Regions from separate parts of the Limnohabitans curvus genome, predicted to be linked through region 1. Evidence: predicted binding sites of a transcription regulator. Region 1 holds the regulator's gene; each other region holds the start of a gene.

What was found. The regulator LexA, encoded in region 1, represses DNA repair genes until DNA is damaged. The targets are predictions, from matches to a motif close to ACTGTATNNNNATACAGT.
Region 2: a site for LexA is predicted at 3,122-3,139, ahead of recA (recombinase RecA). Genes of this name have one in related genera too.
Region 3: a site for LexA is predicted at 2,527-2,544, ahead of B9Z44_RS13355 (DNA topoisomerase IV subunit B). Genes of this name have one in related genera too.

The regions. Positions count from the first base shown of each region.
Region 1 covers NZ_NESP01000001.1:58,583-63,735, reverse strand. Annotated here, with positions in the region: gene B9Z44_RS00210 (glutathione S-transferase family protein) at 1-54, shown strand, start outside; gene B9Z44_RS00205 (D-2-hydroxyacid dehydrogenase family protein) at 59-1,066, opposite strand; gene B9Z44_RS00200 (hypothetical protein) at 1,128-1,364, opposite strand; gene lexA (transcriptional repressor LexA) at 1,378-2,034, opposite strand; gene B9Z44_RS00190 (asparaginase) at 2,130-3,035, shown strand; gene adk (adenylate kinase) at 3,109-3,765, opposite strand; gene kdsB (3-deoxy-manno-octulosonate cytidylyltransferase) at 3,836-4,597, opposite strand; gene B9Z44_RS00175 (Trm112 family protein) at 4,598-4,780, opposite strand; gene lpxK (tetraacyldisaccharide 4'-kinase) at 4,761-5,153, opposite strand, start outside.
Region 2 covers NZ_NESP01000001.1:1,424,535-1,429,687, forward strand. Annotated here, with positions in the region: gene sucC (ADP-forming succinate--CoA ligase subunit beta) at 1-308, opposite strand, end outside; gene argC (N-acetyl-gamma-glutamyl-phosphate reductase) at 481-1,398, shown strand; gene recX (recombination regulator RecX) at 1,395-1,829, opposite strand; gene recA (recombinase RecA) at 1,932-3,062, opposite strand; gene B9Z44_RS07160 (MarR family winged helix-turn-helix transcriptional regulator) at 3,203-3,712, shown strand; gene B9Z44_RS07165 (response regulator) at 3,750-4,424, shown strand; gene B9Z44_RS07170 (sensor histidine kinase) at 4,443-5,153, shown strand, end outside.
Region 3 covers NZ_NESP01000001.1:2,656,228-2,661,380, forward strand. Annotated here, with positions in the region: gene dapA (4-hydroxy-tetrahydrodipicolinate synthase) at 1-452, opposite strand, end outside; gene B9Z44_RS13345 (class I SAM-dependent methyltransferase) at 508-1,056, opposite strand; gene B9Z44_RS15210 (hypothetical protein) at 1,067-1,207, opposite strand; gene B9Z44_RS13350 (MFS transporter) at 1,230-2,450, opposite strand; gene B9Z44_RS13355 (DNA topoisomerase IV subunit B) at 2,577-4,556, shown strand; gene parC (DNA topoisomerase IV subunit A) at 4,553-5,153, shown strand, end outside.

The DNA of each region.
Region 1 (5,153 bases):
CGCAAGGCATGCATGGCGTTGATGGCTGAGCGCGCAGCCAGCAAGGCCAACTAAAACGTCATCGGCGTACTTGCAATGCGCCCGGATTGACAATGTTGGTGGGCGTGCCTTTGATGAAGTTCACCACGTTGTCAAAGGCTGTGCCGAAATACAGCTCGTAGCTGTCTTGCTCCACATAGCCGATGTGTGGCGTGCAGATGCAGTTTTCCAAGCGTAGCAGGGCGTGGCCTTGCATGATGGGTTCGCTTTCAAACACGTCGATGGCAGCCATGCCAGGGCGACCGCGGTTGAGACCCGTGATGAGTGCGTCTGGCTCAATCAACTCAGCACGGGAGGTGTTCACCAACAAAGCGGTGGGTTTCATGCGGTTGAGGTCGGCCAACTTGACGATGCCGCGGGTCTCGTCGACCAAGCGCAGGTTCAAGGTCAGCACATCGCATTCTTCGAAGAAGGTTTCTCGTGATTCGGCCACGTTCAGGCCATCTTTGGCTGCGCGTTCGCGTGAGGCCTCGCTGCCCCACATCAACACGCGCATGCCGAATGCTTTACCGTAGCCGGCCAAAATTTGTCCAATCTTGCCGTAGCCCCAAATACCCAGAGTCTTGCCACGTAGGACTTGGCCGAGGCCAAAGTTGGTGGGCATCGAACCCGCTTTGAGGCCTGCTTGTTGCCAAGCCCCGTGTTTGAGGTTGCTGATGTATTGGGGCAAACGGCGCATGGCGGCCATGATCAACGCCCAAGTCAACTCAGCAGGGGCAATCGGTGAGCCCGAACCTTCTGCCACGGCAATGCCGCGTTCGGTGCAGGTCGCGATATCAATGTGGCTGCCTATTTTTCCAGTTTGAGAGATGAGTTTGAGTTTGGGCAACTTTTCAAGCAACTGGCGTGTGAGCTGGGTGCGCTCACGAATCAACACCAACACTTCGGCGTCTTTAAGTCGGACCGACAACTGGCCAACGCCCTTGATGGTGTTGGTGTAAACCTTGGCGGGGTAGGCTTCTAATTTGGACGCGCAAGCCAACTTGCGCACGACATCTTGGTAGTCGTCGAGGATGACAATGTTCATCCCCTAATTGTGCCTTGTGCCACGGGGCTTCACGCTGGGCGCGTGAGCCCTATTTCAAATATCAGTGACGGTTTTCTAGCTCGGCCAAACGGTCGAGTTCGGCGCACACATCGGCCATGCGGCCCGAGATGACCATGCGCCCTGCGTTTTTGCGGTTGTGTTGCGCTTCCATCACGCGAGCGACGCGCAGTGGCAAGTGGCGAGGTGTGCTTTGCAGGGCTTGTGCAGGCATGAAGCCGCGGACCACGTTTTGCAGAGGATTGAGGAGGCGGTAGGCGCCAAAAAGTGCGAGGCTCATGGTCGTTCTTTCTTTACATCATCATGGTGTTACGGATCAGGCCAACGGCCAAACCTTCAATTTCAAAGGGCTCGCCCGGTTCAACCAAAATGGTTTTGAAGTCTGGGTTTTCGGGGAGCAGTTCAATGTGGCTGGCGGTTTTGCGAAAGCGTTTGACGGTCACTTCTTCGCCCAAACGGGCCACCACGATCTGCCCGTTTTTGGCATCACGGGTGGATTGCACAGCCAGCAAGTCGCCGTCCATGATGCCGGCGTCGCGCATGGACATGCCGCGCACACGCAGCAAGTAGTCAGGCTTGCGTTGGAATAAGCTGCTTTCTACAAAATAGGTTTGGTCCACATGTTCTTGCGCCAAGATGGGCGAGCCTGCAGCCACACGGCCTACCAGCGGCAACGAGAAGCCTGAGGGTGAAGCGCTGAAGGTGCTTTCTTGGTAGCTGCGTTGGTTGCCACCTTTGAGGCGAATGCCACGAGATGTGCCGCTCACCAGCTCAATCGCACCTTTGCGGGCCAAGGCTTGCAAATGTTCTTCGGCGGCGTTGGCAGACTTGAAGCCAAGCTCAGCTGCAATTTCGGCGCGTGTGGGGGGCGAACCGGTGTTGGCAATGGCAGACTGGATAAGCTCCAAAATCTGTTGCTGACGGGCGGTAAGTTTTGGCATTTCAATCATCGGTTCGACTCCTGCACAATGTGTGTCTTAAGAGATGCAACTGTTTGCGCATCCAGTAACTGTATTTTTAACCAGCTTTTTGAGTTTGGCAAGCTATGAATGCAAAAAAAACTAAAAAAATCGTTGTTTTAGCCACAGGTGGCACGATTGCTGGCTTGGCAAGCGATGCAGCCCAGCCTCAAAACTACACAGCTGGCCAAGTGGGCGTGGACGATTTGCTGCAGGGCGTTGCCCATGAAGGCATTGAACTGTTGAGCGAACAGGTGGCCCAAATCGACAGCAAAGACATGTCGTTTGCGGTCTGGCAAAGCCTGCTGGCTCGCGTGTCGCACTGCTTAAAACAAGACGATGTGCAAGGCATGGTCATCACGCACGGCACAGACACACTCGAAGAAACAGCCTACTTTTTGCAAACTGTGTTGCAGCCTACCAAACCTGTGGCCATCACCTGCGCCATGCTGCCCGCCAATGCGCCTGACAGCGATGGCCCTGGCAATCTCAAGGACGCTTTGGCTTGGGTGCAACAGCCCGATGCATCAGGTGTGTCTGTGGTGTGCGCAGGTCAAGTTTATGCAGGAAACGCTGTGCAAAAAAGCCATAGCCATCAGCGCAATCCCTTCGCTTCGCAAGCAGGCGTGACGCACCCCGCCGCGTTACGTGTGCCCAGCGTGGCGCAGGTGTTGGCTTGCACGCATTGGCCACGCGTGGAGCTGGTGTTCAACCATGCAGGCGCCGATGGCCGCTTGGTCCGCTCGCTGACGGCGCACGATGCACCGCAGGGCTGGGTGGTGGCAGGCACGGGCAATGGCACTTTGCACCATGACTTAGAGGCTGCTTTGCTGGACGCGCAAAAGCAGGGCGCTCAGGTGTTGCGTGCCTCACGTTGCGCACAAGGTGGCGTGCAGTTGCGTGAAGCTGATGTGTTGCCACATGCGGGGGGCTTGACCGCTGTGCAGGCCCGCGTGGCTTTGCTGATGCATCTTGTGGCGCAGCAAGCGTAGTCAAAGCAAGTCGCCAACAAAAAAGCCGCTCTGTTGAGCGGCTTTTGTTTGCAAGCGCAGCGCTTGAATCGGTTTAAGCCGAAAGGGCTTGAAACGCGCGTTCTTTGATTTCTTCCACAGTGCCGGTGCCGCTGATAGCGCGGTACTTGGGGGCTGCAGTGGCGTCGGCCTTGGCCCAGCCAGAATAGTAGTCCACCAAGGGGCGGGTTTGGGCGCTGTACACGTCCAAACGCTTCTTGACGGTTTCTTCTTGGTCGTCAGCACGTTGCACCAACGGCTCACCTGTTTCGTCGTCTTTGCCTTCCACTTTCGGTGGATTGAATTTGACGTGATACGTGCGGCCAGAAGCGGGATGTGAACGGCGGCCGCTCATGCGCTCGATGATGGCGTCAAAAGGCACGTCGATTTCCAACACGTAGTCCAGCTTCACGCCAGCCGCCTTCATGGCATCAGCTTGAGGAATCGTGCGTGGGAATCCGTCGAACAAGAAGCCGTTGGCGCAATCAGCTTGGGCGATGCGTTCTTTGACCAGGTTGATGATCAGGTCGTCGCTGACCAAACCGCCGGCATCCATCACTTTTTTGGCTTCAATGCCCAGTGGTGTGCCTGCTTTCACAGCAGCACGCAACATGTCGCCGGTGGAGATTTGAGGAATGCCGTATTTTTGGCAAATGAAGGTGGCCTGTGTACCTTTACCGGCACCGGGAGCGCCCAACAAAATCAGTCTCATGCTTGGTCCTAGTTGTATCTATACGTTTTATTACTTAGGCGAGGATATCACGCGCTTCCCTTCGAAAGCCTTACGCAACAGCGCTCAGCAGGGCTCTGACACGTGCCAAGTCCTCAGGCGTGTCGACGCCGGGGCCTGGTGAATGCTCGGTGACGTGGACGGCGATGCGGTGGCCGTGCCACATGGCGCGCAGCTGTTCGAGTGATTCGGTCACTTCAATCGGGGCTTGGGCCAGCTTTGGGAATTCGCGCAAAAAACCAACGCGGTAGCCGTACAAACCCACATGGCGCAGCGGCGCGGGGGTGGGCAGGGCCGTCATACCTTGGGTAAATCCATCGCGCCACCACGCAATCGGGGCACGGCTGAAGTACAGCGCTGTGTTGCGGGCGTCGAGCACTACTTTCACCACGTTGGGGTTGGCAAAGTCTTCCACGTTGTCGATGGTGTGGGCCAGTGTGCTCATGCTGCAGTCATTGCGTGTTTGCAGCAACTGGGCCGCCGCGTCAATGGAGGCGGGATCGATCAGGGGCTCGTCGCCCTGAACATTCACGACCACGTCGCTGTCTTGCAGCTTCAATAAATCACAGGCTTCAGCCAAACGGTCGCTGCCAGAGGGGTGGTCGGTTCGGGTGAGCACGGCGTCAATGGCGTGGGCTTGGCAAGCGGCGACGATGCGGGCGTCATCGGCTGCCACCACCACGCGTGAGGCACCTGAGAGCTTGGCGCGTTGCGCCACGCGCACCACCATGGGGACACCGGCAATATCGGCCAAAGGCTTGTCGGGCAAGCGCGACGAGGCCATGCGCGCTGGAATGAGAACGCAAAACGACATTTAGGCTTTCAGTTCAGCGTCGGTCAGTGGGCGTGCTTCGTTTTCTAGCAGCACAGGAATGCCGTCGCGAACGGGGTAAGCCAAACGCGCGCTGCGAGAGATGAGCTCTTGCGTGTCGCGGTTGTATTCAAGGGGGCCTTTGGTCACGGGGCAGACCAAGAGTTCAAGCAGTTTGGTGTCCATGGGGTGATGATAACTTTGCGTGTGGTGAGGCTGCGAGGTGCTGGGCAATGGCGCTCAGCAGCGCAGCAGGTAAGGTGGTTTGCAAGGGCACGGCCCAAGCGTGTGGGTGATGCGCCCAGAGTTTGACCGCATCTTTTTCGGTACACAGCACATCGCCTTGTGAGGCGTCGATGTGCAGTTGCTGCAAGTCGGCATGGTCGGGCAGGGCTTGCGAGCGGGTCAGCGTCAGGCCTTTGTCGCGCAGCATGGCAAAAAAAACCTCGGGTTTGGCAATGCCCGCCAAGGCTTGCACGGGCGTGTGGCTCCAGCTGCTGAGTGGGCGCTGTGTGCCATCGGCTTGCACGGCGACATCGGCCAAGCGGCGCTGCACGGC
Region 2 (5,153 bases), 1.4 Mb from region 1:
TCAGCGCCGTCTTCGATGTAGAGACGACGGACTTTTTGACCTTCTGGGCCCGTTTGGTGGGTCTTGAGCTGCATGCCCAAAATTTCGCCAGAGATGCGTTTGACGTCTTCGATGGTCTTAGCCACTTTGACGCCGCCGCCCTTGCCGCGGCCACCCGCGTGAATTTGGGCCTTCACAACCCAAACTGGGCCGCCCAACTTTTGCGCGGCTTCCACCGCTTCTTGCACCGTGAACGCGGGGATACCGCGTGGCACTGGCACACCAAATTGACGCAAGATTTCCTTGCCTTGGTACTCGTGAATCTTCATGAGATCTCTCTTAGTAATCGGTGGATTTGTAACGTTTTCTGCAGTGAACGACGCCAAAGAGCCGCCCTGCACAAAGCCTTAAGACTGTATCATGCTGCATCGCGTCAAACTTTTAATTGGCTTACAAGAGCTTAGCGACGCCCAACTTTTCTTGTACTTTTTGGCGACATCCATGTCTAAAGTCTTCATTGACGGCGAAGCCGGCACCACAGGTCTACAAATTCGCGAACGTTTGGCCCTGATGCCAGCCGTGCAAGTGGTCAGCATCGACCCCGCCAAACGCAAAGACCCAGAAGCCAAACGCGAGCTCATGGCTGGCGTGGACATGGTCATCCTGTGCCTGCACGACGACCACGCCCTTGAATCCGTGGCCATGATCGACAGCCTTGCTGGCCGGAAACCCAAAATCATCGACGCCTCCACCGCGCACCGCGTGGCACCGGGTTGGGTGTACGGCTTTCCAGAGCTGGCCGCGGGTCAACGCGATGCCGTGGTCAACGCACAACGCGTCGCCAACCCCGGCTGCTACGCCACCGGCGCGATTGCGCTGTTGCGCCCCTTGGTCGATGCGGGCTTGGTGCCTGCCGACTTCCCCGTGGCCCTGCCTTCGGTCAGCGGCTATTCGGGCGGTGGCCGCACCATGATTGAAGACTACGAAGCGGGCAAAGCGCCCCTGTTTGAAGCCTATGCCTTGGGCCTAGAGCACAAACACATCCCCGAAATCATGGCCTACACCGGCCTCACACGCCGCCCTTTGTTTGTGCCATCGGTGGGTAATTTCCGCCAAGGCATGCTGGTGCAGCTGCCCATTCATTTGGACATGTTGCCTGGCAAGCCCAAAGCCGCTGACCTGCATGACGCGCTGGCCAAACACTACGGCCACAGCCCAGACAGCTGGGTGAGCGTGCAACCCGCCACCGACAACGGCAAGCTCGACGCGACCGCTTTGAACGACACCAACAAACTAGAAATTCGCGTCTTCGCGAACGAAACCCATCGCCATGCCGTGCTGATGGCGCGTTTGGACAACTTGGGCAAGGGTGCCAGCGGCGCTGCGGTGCAAAACCTGCAGCTGATGCTGGGCGTTTAAAAGTCTTCCGCGCCAGCCACGACTTTGCGCACGACTTCGGGCGCAAAGCCTCGGCTCACTAAAAACCGCACTTGTTTGGCACGCGCCGCTTGGTCCACAGGCGGCTCGCCAAATTTCTTTCGCCAGACTTCGCGGGCTCGCTCAAGCTCGGTGCTGCGCATCTCTTGCACGGCTTCGGCGATGGCCTCGACAGGCAACCCCTTGGCTTGCAATTCTTGACGCACCCGGGATGCACCGAGCTTGCGAGAACGGCTATTGACCACCGACTCCACCACACGCTGTTCGTTGATGAAGTCTTTGGCCTGCAAAAAATCCAAAGCCTCGGCCAGCTCGCCCGGTGTTTCTTCAAAGGGTTTGAGCTTGCGCTCTAACTCAAAGCGCGAGTGCTCGCGTTGCGACAGCAAGCGCAAGGCTCGGCCTTTGAGCGAGATTTGAAACCCCTTGGCCCTTTTCGCCTGAGGTTTCTCGTCTCCGTTTGAATCAACGTCGTGTGTCACGAAACTGGCTTTTTGGTTGACGCTTTTGAGCGAGCGTTAAGCCACCACGCCATCGGCATCTGCGTCCGCAGCGCCTTTGGCTTCTTTGGCAGCCTTAGAGGCCTTGGGCGCTTTTTCTTCTTTGGCCGCAGGTGCATCTACACCGCCAGCCAACAAAGGAATACCCAAAGATTCGCGCACCTTGTTTTCGATTTCAAAAGCCAAGGCTTCGTTTTCACGCAAGAACTCACGGGCGTTGTCACGGCCCTGGCCGATTTTTTCGCCGTTGTAGGCATACCAAGCACCCGACTTTTCAATGACTTTGGCGTTCACGCCCATGTCAATGATTTCGCCTTGGCGGCTGATGCCCTCACCAAACAAGATGTCGAACTCGGCTGTCTTGAAAGGAGGCGCCACTTTGTTTTTCACCACTTTGACTTTGGTCTCGTTACCCACGGCCTCGTCACCACGCTTGATGGTGCCCGTGCGGCGAATGTCCAAGCGCACCGAGGCGTAGAACTTGAGCGCGTTACCACCCGTGGTGGTTTCGGGCGAGCCGAACATCACGCCAATCTTCATGCGGATTTGGTTGATGAAGATGACCGTGCAGTTGGTCTTCTTGATGGAAGCCGTCAATTTACGCAGTGCTTGGCTCATCAAACGGGCTTGCAAGCCTGGCAATGAATCACCCATGTCGCCTTCGAGTTCGGCTTTAGGTGTCAAGGCAGCCACAGAGTCGATGACGACCAAATCGACCGCGCCTGAACGCACCAAGCTGTCGACCACTTCGAGGGCTTGTTCGCCGGTGTCGGGCTGGCTAATGAGCAAGTCTTGCAAGTTCACGCCGAGTTTTTGGGCGTATTGAGAATCCAAGGCGTGCTCAGCATCCACAAACGCGCAGGTGCCGCCTTGCTTTTGCATTTCAGCGATGACTTGCAAGGTGAGGGTGGTTTTGCCGGACGACTCAGGGCCGTAGATTTCAATCACGCGGCCACGGGGCAAACCGCCCACGCCCAAGGCGATGTCCAAACCCAAAGAGCCTGTGGAGACAACTTGGATGTCGTCAATCACTTCGCCTTCGCCCAAGCGCATGATGGTGCCCTTGCCGAATTGTTTTTCAATTTGCGCCAAGGCGGCTTGGAGGGCTTTGGCTTTTTCGCTGTCAGCGACGATGGGTTTGCTGTTCATAAAAATCTCCGTGGAATCAAGGGCTTACCGAGAGTGTCTAGTTACTGTGTTTAACAACAACTGGATGCTTGACCAGTACTTTAACGCAAAGTCAAAACTTGTAAACACTTTTTTTGGTCAGTTTGCCTTACTATATAAACATGGCTTCTTCCCCCTCGTTTTCTAACCAGCAAGACTGGCGGCAAGTTCACTTGGGCCGCTTGCTGGGCCACGCCATGCGCCGCTTTGACGCACGTGTGCTGCAACTGATGGCGCAGAACGAAGATGTGCCGCTGGCCCTGTCTAACCTCGCGGCCCGCGCACAGGTCAGCGCGGCGCACATTCACATCACGCGCCATCTCAGCCTTGAGGGCTCACGTCTGATCGAGTTGGCCGCCAGTGCCGGCATGACCAAGCAAGCCATGGGCGACTTGGTCACCCAGTGCGAAGCCTGGGGCTTGGTGCAACGCACGCACGACCCGCAAGACGCCCGCGCGCGGCGCATTGTGTTCACCGAAACGGGCTTGGCTTGGCTACGCGCTTTTGAGCAAGCGGTGGCGCAAACCGAGGCGGAATTCAAACAAGAAGTCGGCAACGATGTGGCCACAGTGGTCAGCTTAGGGTTGGAGGCCTATGCGGGGGCCTACTCGGACCTAGAATCGCAGCGCTGAACCTTCTAAAAAACACAAACAAAGTTGGAGACAACACATGCGCATCCTGATTGCAGAAGACGACTTGGTCTTGGCCGACGGCCTGTTGCGTACCTTGCGCGCATCGGGTGCCGCCGCCGACCACGTAGCCAGCGGCACCGAAGCCGACGCCGCCTTGATGACCACCGATGAGTTTGACTTGCTCATCTTGGATTTGGGCCTCCCCAAAATGCACGGCCTTGAAGTGCTCAAGCGCTTACGCTCACGCGGCTCCTCCATTCCTGTGCTCATCCTCACCGCCGCCGATGGCGTGGAAGAACGCGTCAAAGGTTTGGACTACGGCGCTGACGACTACATGGCCAAGCCCTTCAGCCTGCAAGAACTCGAAGCCCGCGTGCGCGCCCTCACACGTCGCGGCATGGGCGGCACTTCGTCATCCATCAAGCACGGCCCGCTGGTGTACGACCAAACCGGTCGTGTCGCCACCATTGACGGCAAGATGGTCGAACTCTCCGCGCGTGAACTGGGTTTGCTGGAAGTGCTGTTGCAACGCAGCGGCCGCTTGGTCAGCAAAGACCAGTTGGTCGAACGCCTGTGCGAATGGGGCGAAGAAGTGAGCAACAACGCCATCGAGGTGTACATCCACCGCCTGCGCAAGAAGATTGAAAAAGGGCCGATTCGCATTGCCACGGTGCGCGGCTTGGGCTACTGCCTCGAAAAAATCCCGGGTTAAACACACCTCCACACGGGCATGGCAAAGCTGTTTAGGCGCGAGCAACACTCGCTGTTTGGCGAGATTTTGGATTGGATGCTCACGCCGCTGCTGCTGCTGTGGCCAGTCAGCTTGGCGCTGACCTGGCTGGTGGCACAAAACATTGCGGGCCGCCCGTTTGACCGTGGCTTGGAATACAACGTGCAAGCCCTCGCGCAGCTTGTCAAGAGCGACCAAACGCGCATGTATTTCAACTTGCCTTTGCCCGCACGAGAAATTTTGCGCGCCGACGAAGCCGACTTGATTTACTACCAAGTGCTGGGCACACGCGGCGAATTTGTCAGCGGCGAGCGCGACTTTCCGCTGCCCCCCGACGAAGAAAAACCTTTGCCCAGTGAAGTGCGCATTCGCGATGACGAAATGCGCGGTGCCGATGTGCGCGTGGCCTACACCTGGGTGCGCGTGGACGTGCCGGGCGCCAAGCCCGTGCTGGTGCAAGTGGGCGAAACGCTAGAGAAGCGCTCGGTGCTGGCCACCGAAATTATCAAAGGCGTGATGCTGCCGCAGTTCGTCATCTTGCCGCTGGCCGTGTTGCTGGTCTGGCTGGCTTTGGCGCGCGGCATTCGCCCGCTCAACAAACTCGAAGAGCGCATTCGCTTGCGTAAACCCGATGACTTGAGCCCGTTGGATGAATCTGCGGTGCCGCAAGAAGTGGCCCCGCTAGTGGCATCCATCAACGACTTGCTCACA
Region 3 (5,153 bases), 2.6 Mb from region 1:
TGCGCCATATCGGCCACAGAGCGACCGGGCACGTTGTACAAAATCACGGGCAAGTCCACGGCTTCGGCGATGGCCTTGAAGTGCAGGTATTGGCCTTCTTGCGTGGGCTTGTTGTAGTAGGGCACCACTTGCAGTTGGCAATGTGCGCCAACTTTCTTGGCGAACTTAGCCAGCTCGATCGCTTCAGACGTTGAGTTCGCGCCGCAGCCAGCCATGATGGGCACATGACGTTCGGTGTGTTTAGCCGCTTGCTCCACAGACACGCGGATGATTTCGCAGTGTTCTTCCACATTGACTGTGGGTGACTCACCGGTGGTGCCCACAACGCCGATGCAATCGGTGCCTTCGGCAATGTGCCAATCAATCAGTTTGCGCAGAGTAGGGTAGTCGACGCTGCCGTCTGTGTGCATGGGGGTGGTCAAAGCCACGATGCTGCCGGTAATGGGTGTCATGTCCGTTGGTTCGGTCAAGGAAAAACGTTCATTCTAGCGATTGCCAATGACGTTTTTAATGGTGAAGTGGGTAACGCGCAGGCGTTTGTGTTTCGAGGCTCTCGCGCACGGCAACGATGCGTTGCACAAAGCGCTCGGGCTGATCTAGAAAACCTTCCTCAAACGCCACGACCCGTAAGTCTTTGCACGTGGTCAGGAGCTCAGCGGGCTGCAGCAAGAAATCTGGGCGCGAGGGTTTGCCCACGCTTTCGTTGCCCGCCGAGAAGGTTTCGTAAATCAGTACGCCGTTGAGGGCCAGGCTGTCCAAGATGTGTGGCCAGAGCGGGCGCCAGAGGTAGTTGGTGACGACCACGCCGCCAAAGGTGCGGCCTTGCAGCGGCCAAGGGCCGTTTTCGATATCCGCACAAATGGCTTCGCCCAAAGGGCCCACGGCGGCAATCGCGTCTGGGTTGCGGTCTACGCCAGTCACCGTGTGACCCAACGCTGCAAAGTGGCGCATGTGGCGGCCTTGTCCGCAGGCCAAGTCCAGCAAAGTGCTGCCAGAAGGCAAGAGGTGCGACCAACGGGCCACCCAGCTAGATGTGGGCTCTTGCCCGTGAAGCATGGCACTCATCTCAGAAGCATCCCCAAACCTGATTCGCCAAAGTCAGCAAAAAATCAGGCCTTAAATACATGGACAGCACACCCAAAAGAACGGCCACGCACACCACACCGATCAGGGTTTGGCGCAACATCGGATGCGAAAGGATGTTCATTTCAAGCGTCAAACGTCAAACGTCAAGCGGCAACCGTCTTAGGTGCGCGTTCGATGGCATTTTCTTTCACGGGCAAATTCACCAAGGCGGCAAACACGCCCAGCGCAATCGAGATGTACCAAACGATGTCGTAGCTGCCGGTCTTGTCATACAAGTAGCCGCCTAGCCACACGCCCATGAAGCTGCCAATTTGGTGGCTGAAGAACACAAAGCCGCCCAGCATCGACAAGTGCGCCACGCCAAAAATCTGCGCCACCACCGCATTGGTGGGCGGCACGGTGGAGAGCCACAAAAAGCCCATCACAGACGAGAAGATGTACACGCTTATGGGCGTGAGCGGCGCCAACAAGAACAGCACGATGGCCACCGAGCGTGAGAAATAGATGAACGACAAAATCTTGCGCTTGGCCATGCGCTGGCCCAAGCTGCCTGCGATGTAGGTGCCAAACACGTTGAACAAACCAATCAACGCCAAAGCAATGCTGGCCACCTCGGGCGACAAACCGTGGTCTTTCAAGTAGCTGGGCATGTGCACGCCAATGAACACGACTTGAAAACCACATACAAAGTAGCCCGCCATCAGCAGCTGGAAGCTACGGTAATTCATAGCTTCGCGCAGTGCATGCATGATGGATTGGTCGCGGTTGGGCGTGGCACCACCGCCAAAACCAGGTTCGCGCAGACCGTAGGCGAGGGGGATGATGAGCATGGTCGATAAAGCCAACCACACCAATGCTTCTTGCCAGCCAAAGGTGCTGATGAGATAGCCCTCCGTGGGAACCATCAAAAACTGCCCAAATGAGCCCGCTGCCGCCGCTACGCCCATGGCCCATGAGCGTTTGGATGCACTCACATTTCGGCCAATCACGCCATAAATCACGGCATAGGTTGTGCCTGCTTGGGCCACGCCAATCAGTACGCCAGCCGTGGCGGTAAACAACGCTGGCGTGGACGAATAGGCCATGCCTGTCAATCCCAACGCGTACAACACGGCGCAAGTCACGATGACGCGGAGGGCGCCAAATCGGTCGGCCAACATGCCCGAGAAAATGCCTGCGAATCCCCAAGTCAGGTTTTGAATGGCGATGGCCATGGCAAAGTTTTCGCGGGTCCAGTCTTGGGCTTGGGTGATGGGTTGCAGCCACAGGCCAAAGCCGTGGCGCACGCCCATAGACAAAGTGACAATGGCTGCCCCGCAGGCGAGCACTTGCCACATGGGCAATGTTTTGTTGGTGTGAGTCATGGCGTGACTTTAACCAATGCGGGCGAGGGGCGCAGTCACAAGGTTGCCAAGGTGATGTCCATGCAAAATTTTTCGATCTGTTGTTTTATACAGTGTTGCATTTGAATCTGTCTACAATGCCGGCCCATGGCTACAAAGCAACCCACTACACCGCCCCAGTACTCGGAAGGCTCGATTCGCGTCCTCAAAGGACTCGAACCCGTCAAGCAGCGTCCGGGCATGTACACCCGCACCGACAACCCGCTGCACATCATCCAAGAGGTGCTGGACAACGCGGCTGACGAAGCGCTCGCTGGACACGGCAAAAAAATTGGCGTCACGCTGCACAGCGATGGCTCGGTCAGCATCGACGATGATGGCCGTGGCATCCCGTTTGGCATGCACCCCGAAGAAAAAGCCCCCGTCATCGAACTGGTGTTCACCCGCTTGCATGCGGGCGGCAAGTTTGACAAAGGCTCGGGTGGCGCTTACAGCTTCTCAGGTGGTTTGCACGGCGTGGGGGTGAGCGTGACCAACGCACTGGCCAAACGCATGGAAGCCACCTCGCACCGCGAAGGTCAAGTGGCCCGCTTGGTGTTTTCAGGTGGCGATGTGGTGGAAAAACTCACCACCCGCAAGCAAGAATCAGGCGACCGCAAGCAGGGCACCACCGTGCGCGTGTGGCCCGATGCCAAATACTTTGAATCGTCGGCTTTGCCGATGAACGAGCTGGTGCACTTGCTGCGCAGCAAAGCCGTGCTCATGCCTGGCGTGAGCGTGACGCTCACAAATGAAAAAACCAAAGACACGCAACACTGGCTCTACAAAGGTGGCCTGCGCGACTATTTGATGCAGACCCTGCACGGCGAGCCTGTCATTCCTTTGTTTGAAGGCGATGGCTACGCCGATAGCAACCACGACAGCTTTGCCGAAGGCGAGGGCGCAGCGTGGGCTGTGGCCTTCACCGAAGACGGCGCTCCTGTGCGCGAGAGCTATGTCAACCTGATTCCCACCAGCGCTGGCGGCACACACGACAGCGGCTTGCGTGATGGTTTGTTCAACGCGGTCAAGAGCTTCATTGAGTTGCACGCCTTGTTGCCCAAGGGCGTCAAGCTCATGCCAGAAGACGTGTTTGCACGGGCTAGCTACGTGCTGAGCGCCAAGGTGCTTGACCCGCAGTTCCAAGGTCAGATCAAAGAGCGCCTCAACTCACGCGATGCTGTGCGCTTGGTGTCGAGCTATGTGCGCCCCACCATGGAGCTTTGGCTCAACCAGCACGTCGAGTACGGCAAAAAGTTGGCTGAGCTGGCCATCAAGGCCGCACAAAGCCGCCAAAAAGCCGGCCAAAAAGTAGAGAAGCGCAAGGGCTCAGGCGTGGCGGTGTTGCCAGGCAAGCTGACCGATTGCGAAAGCAAAGACACGGCGCACAACGAAGTGTTCTTGGTTGAGGGCGACTCAGCCGGCGGCAGCGCCAAGATGGGCCGCAACAAAGAAAACCAAGCCATCCTGCCGCTGCGCGGCAAGGTGCTGAACACGTGGGAAGTCGAGCGAGACCGCTTGTTTGCCAACAACGAAATTCACGACATTTCGGTGGCTGTCGGCGTGGACCCACACGGCCCCAACGACTCGCCCGATATGAGCGGCCTGCGCTACGGCAAGGTGTGCATCCTGAGTGACGCGGACGTAGACGGCTCGCACATCCAAGTGCTGTTGCTCACGCTGTTCTTCCGTCACTTTCCTAAGCTCATCGAAGCGGGTCATGTGTTTGTGGCGCGCCCCCCACTGTTCCGCGTGGACACGCCCGCGCGTGGCAAAAAGCCAGCCGCCAAGGTCTACGCTTTGGACGAAGGCGAGCTGACCGCCATCCTCGACAAACTGCGCAAAGACGGCGTGGCCGAGGGCAAGTGGAGCATCAGCCGCTTCAAGGGCTTGGGCGAAATGAGCGCCGAGCAACTGTGGGACACCACCCTCAACCCTGACACCCGCCGCCTCATGCCCGTGCAACTGGGCTTGCTGGACTTTGCAACCACCGAAGGTTTGATCACACAACTCATGGGCAAAGGCGAAGCCGCCGCACGCCGTGAGTTGATGGAACTGCATGGCGATTCGATTGAGATTGACGTATGACCGATTTGTTCACCCCTGGACTGCCCACCGCCATCAATAACAATGATGGCGACGGCGACATCGCGCTGGGCCACTACGCCCAACGCGCCTACCTTGAATACGCACTCAGCGTGGTCAAAGGCCGCGCCTTGCCCGACGTGTGCGATGGCCAAAAGCCCGTGCAGCGCCGCATTCTTTATTCCATGTCTCGCATGGGTCTGGGCTTCAGCGGCCCTAACAACAACACAGGCGCCAAGCCCGTCAAGTGCGCCCGCGTGGTCGGTGATGTGCTGGGCCGCTACCACCCCCACGGCGACAGCGCCGCCTACGAAGCCCTCGTGCGCATGGCACAAGACTTTGCGCAACGCTACCCGCTGATCGACGGTCAAGGCAACTTCGGCTCACGCGACGGCGACGGCGCGGCGGCCATGCGATACACCGAAGCCCGCTTGGCCAAAATCACCACGCTGTTGCTGGACGAGATTGACGAAGGCACGGTCGACTTCCAGCCCAACTACGACGGCTCCACCGAAGAGCCTAAGCAGCTGCCCGCCCGTTTGCCATTTGCCTTGCTCAACGGCGCAAGCGGCATTGCGGTGGGTATGGCCACCGAAATTC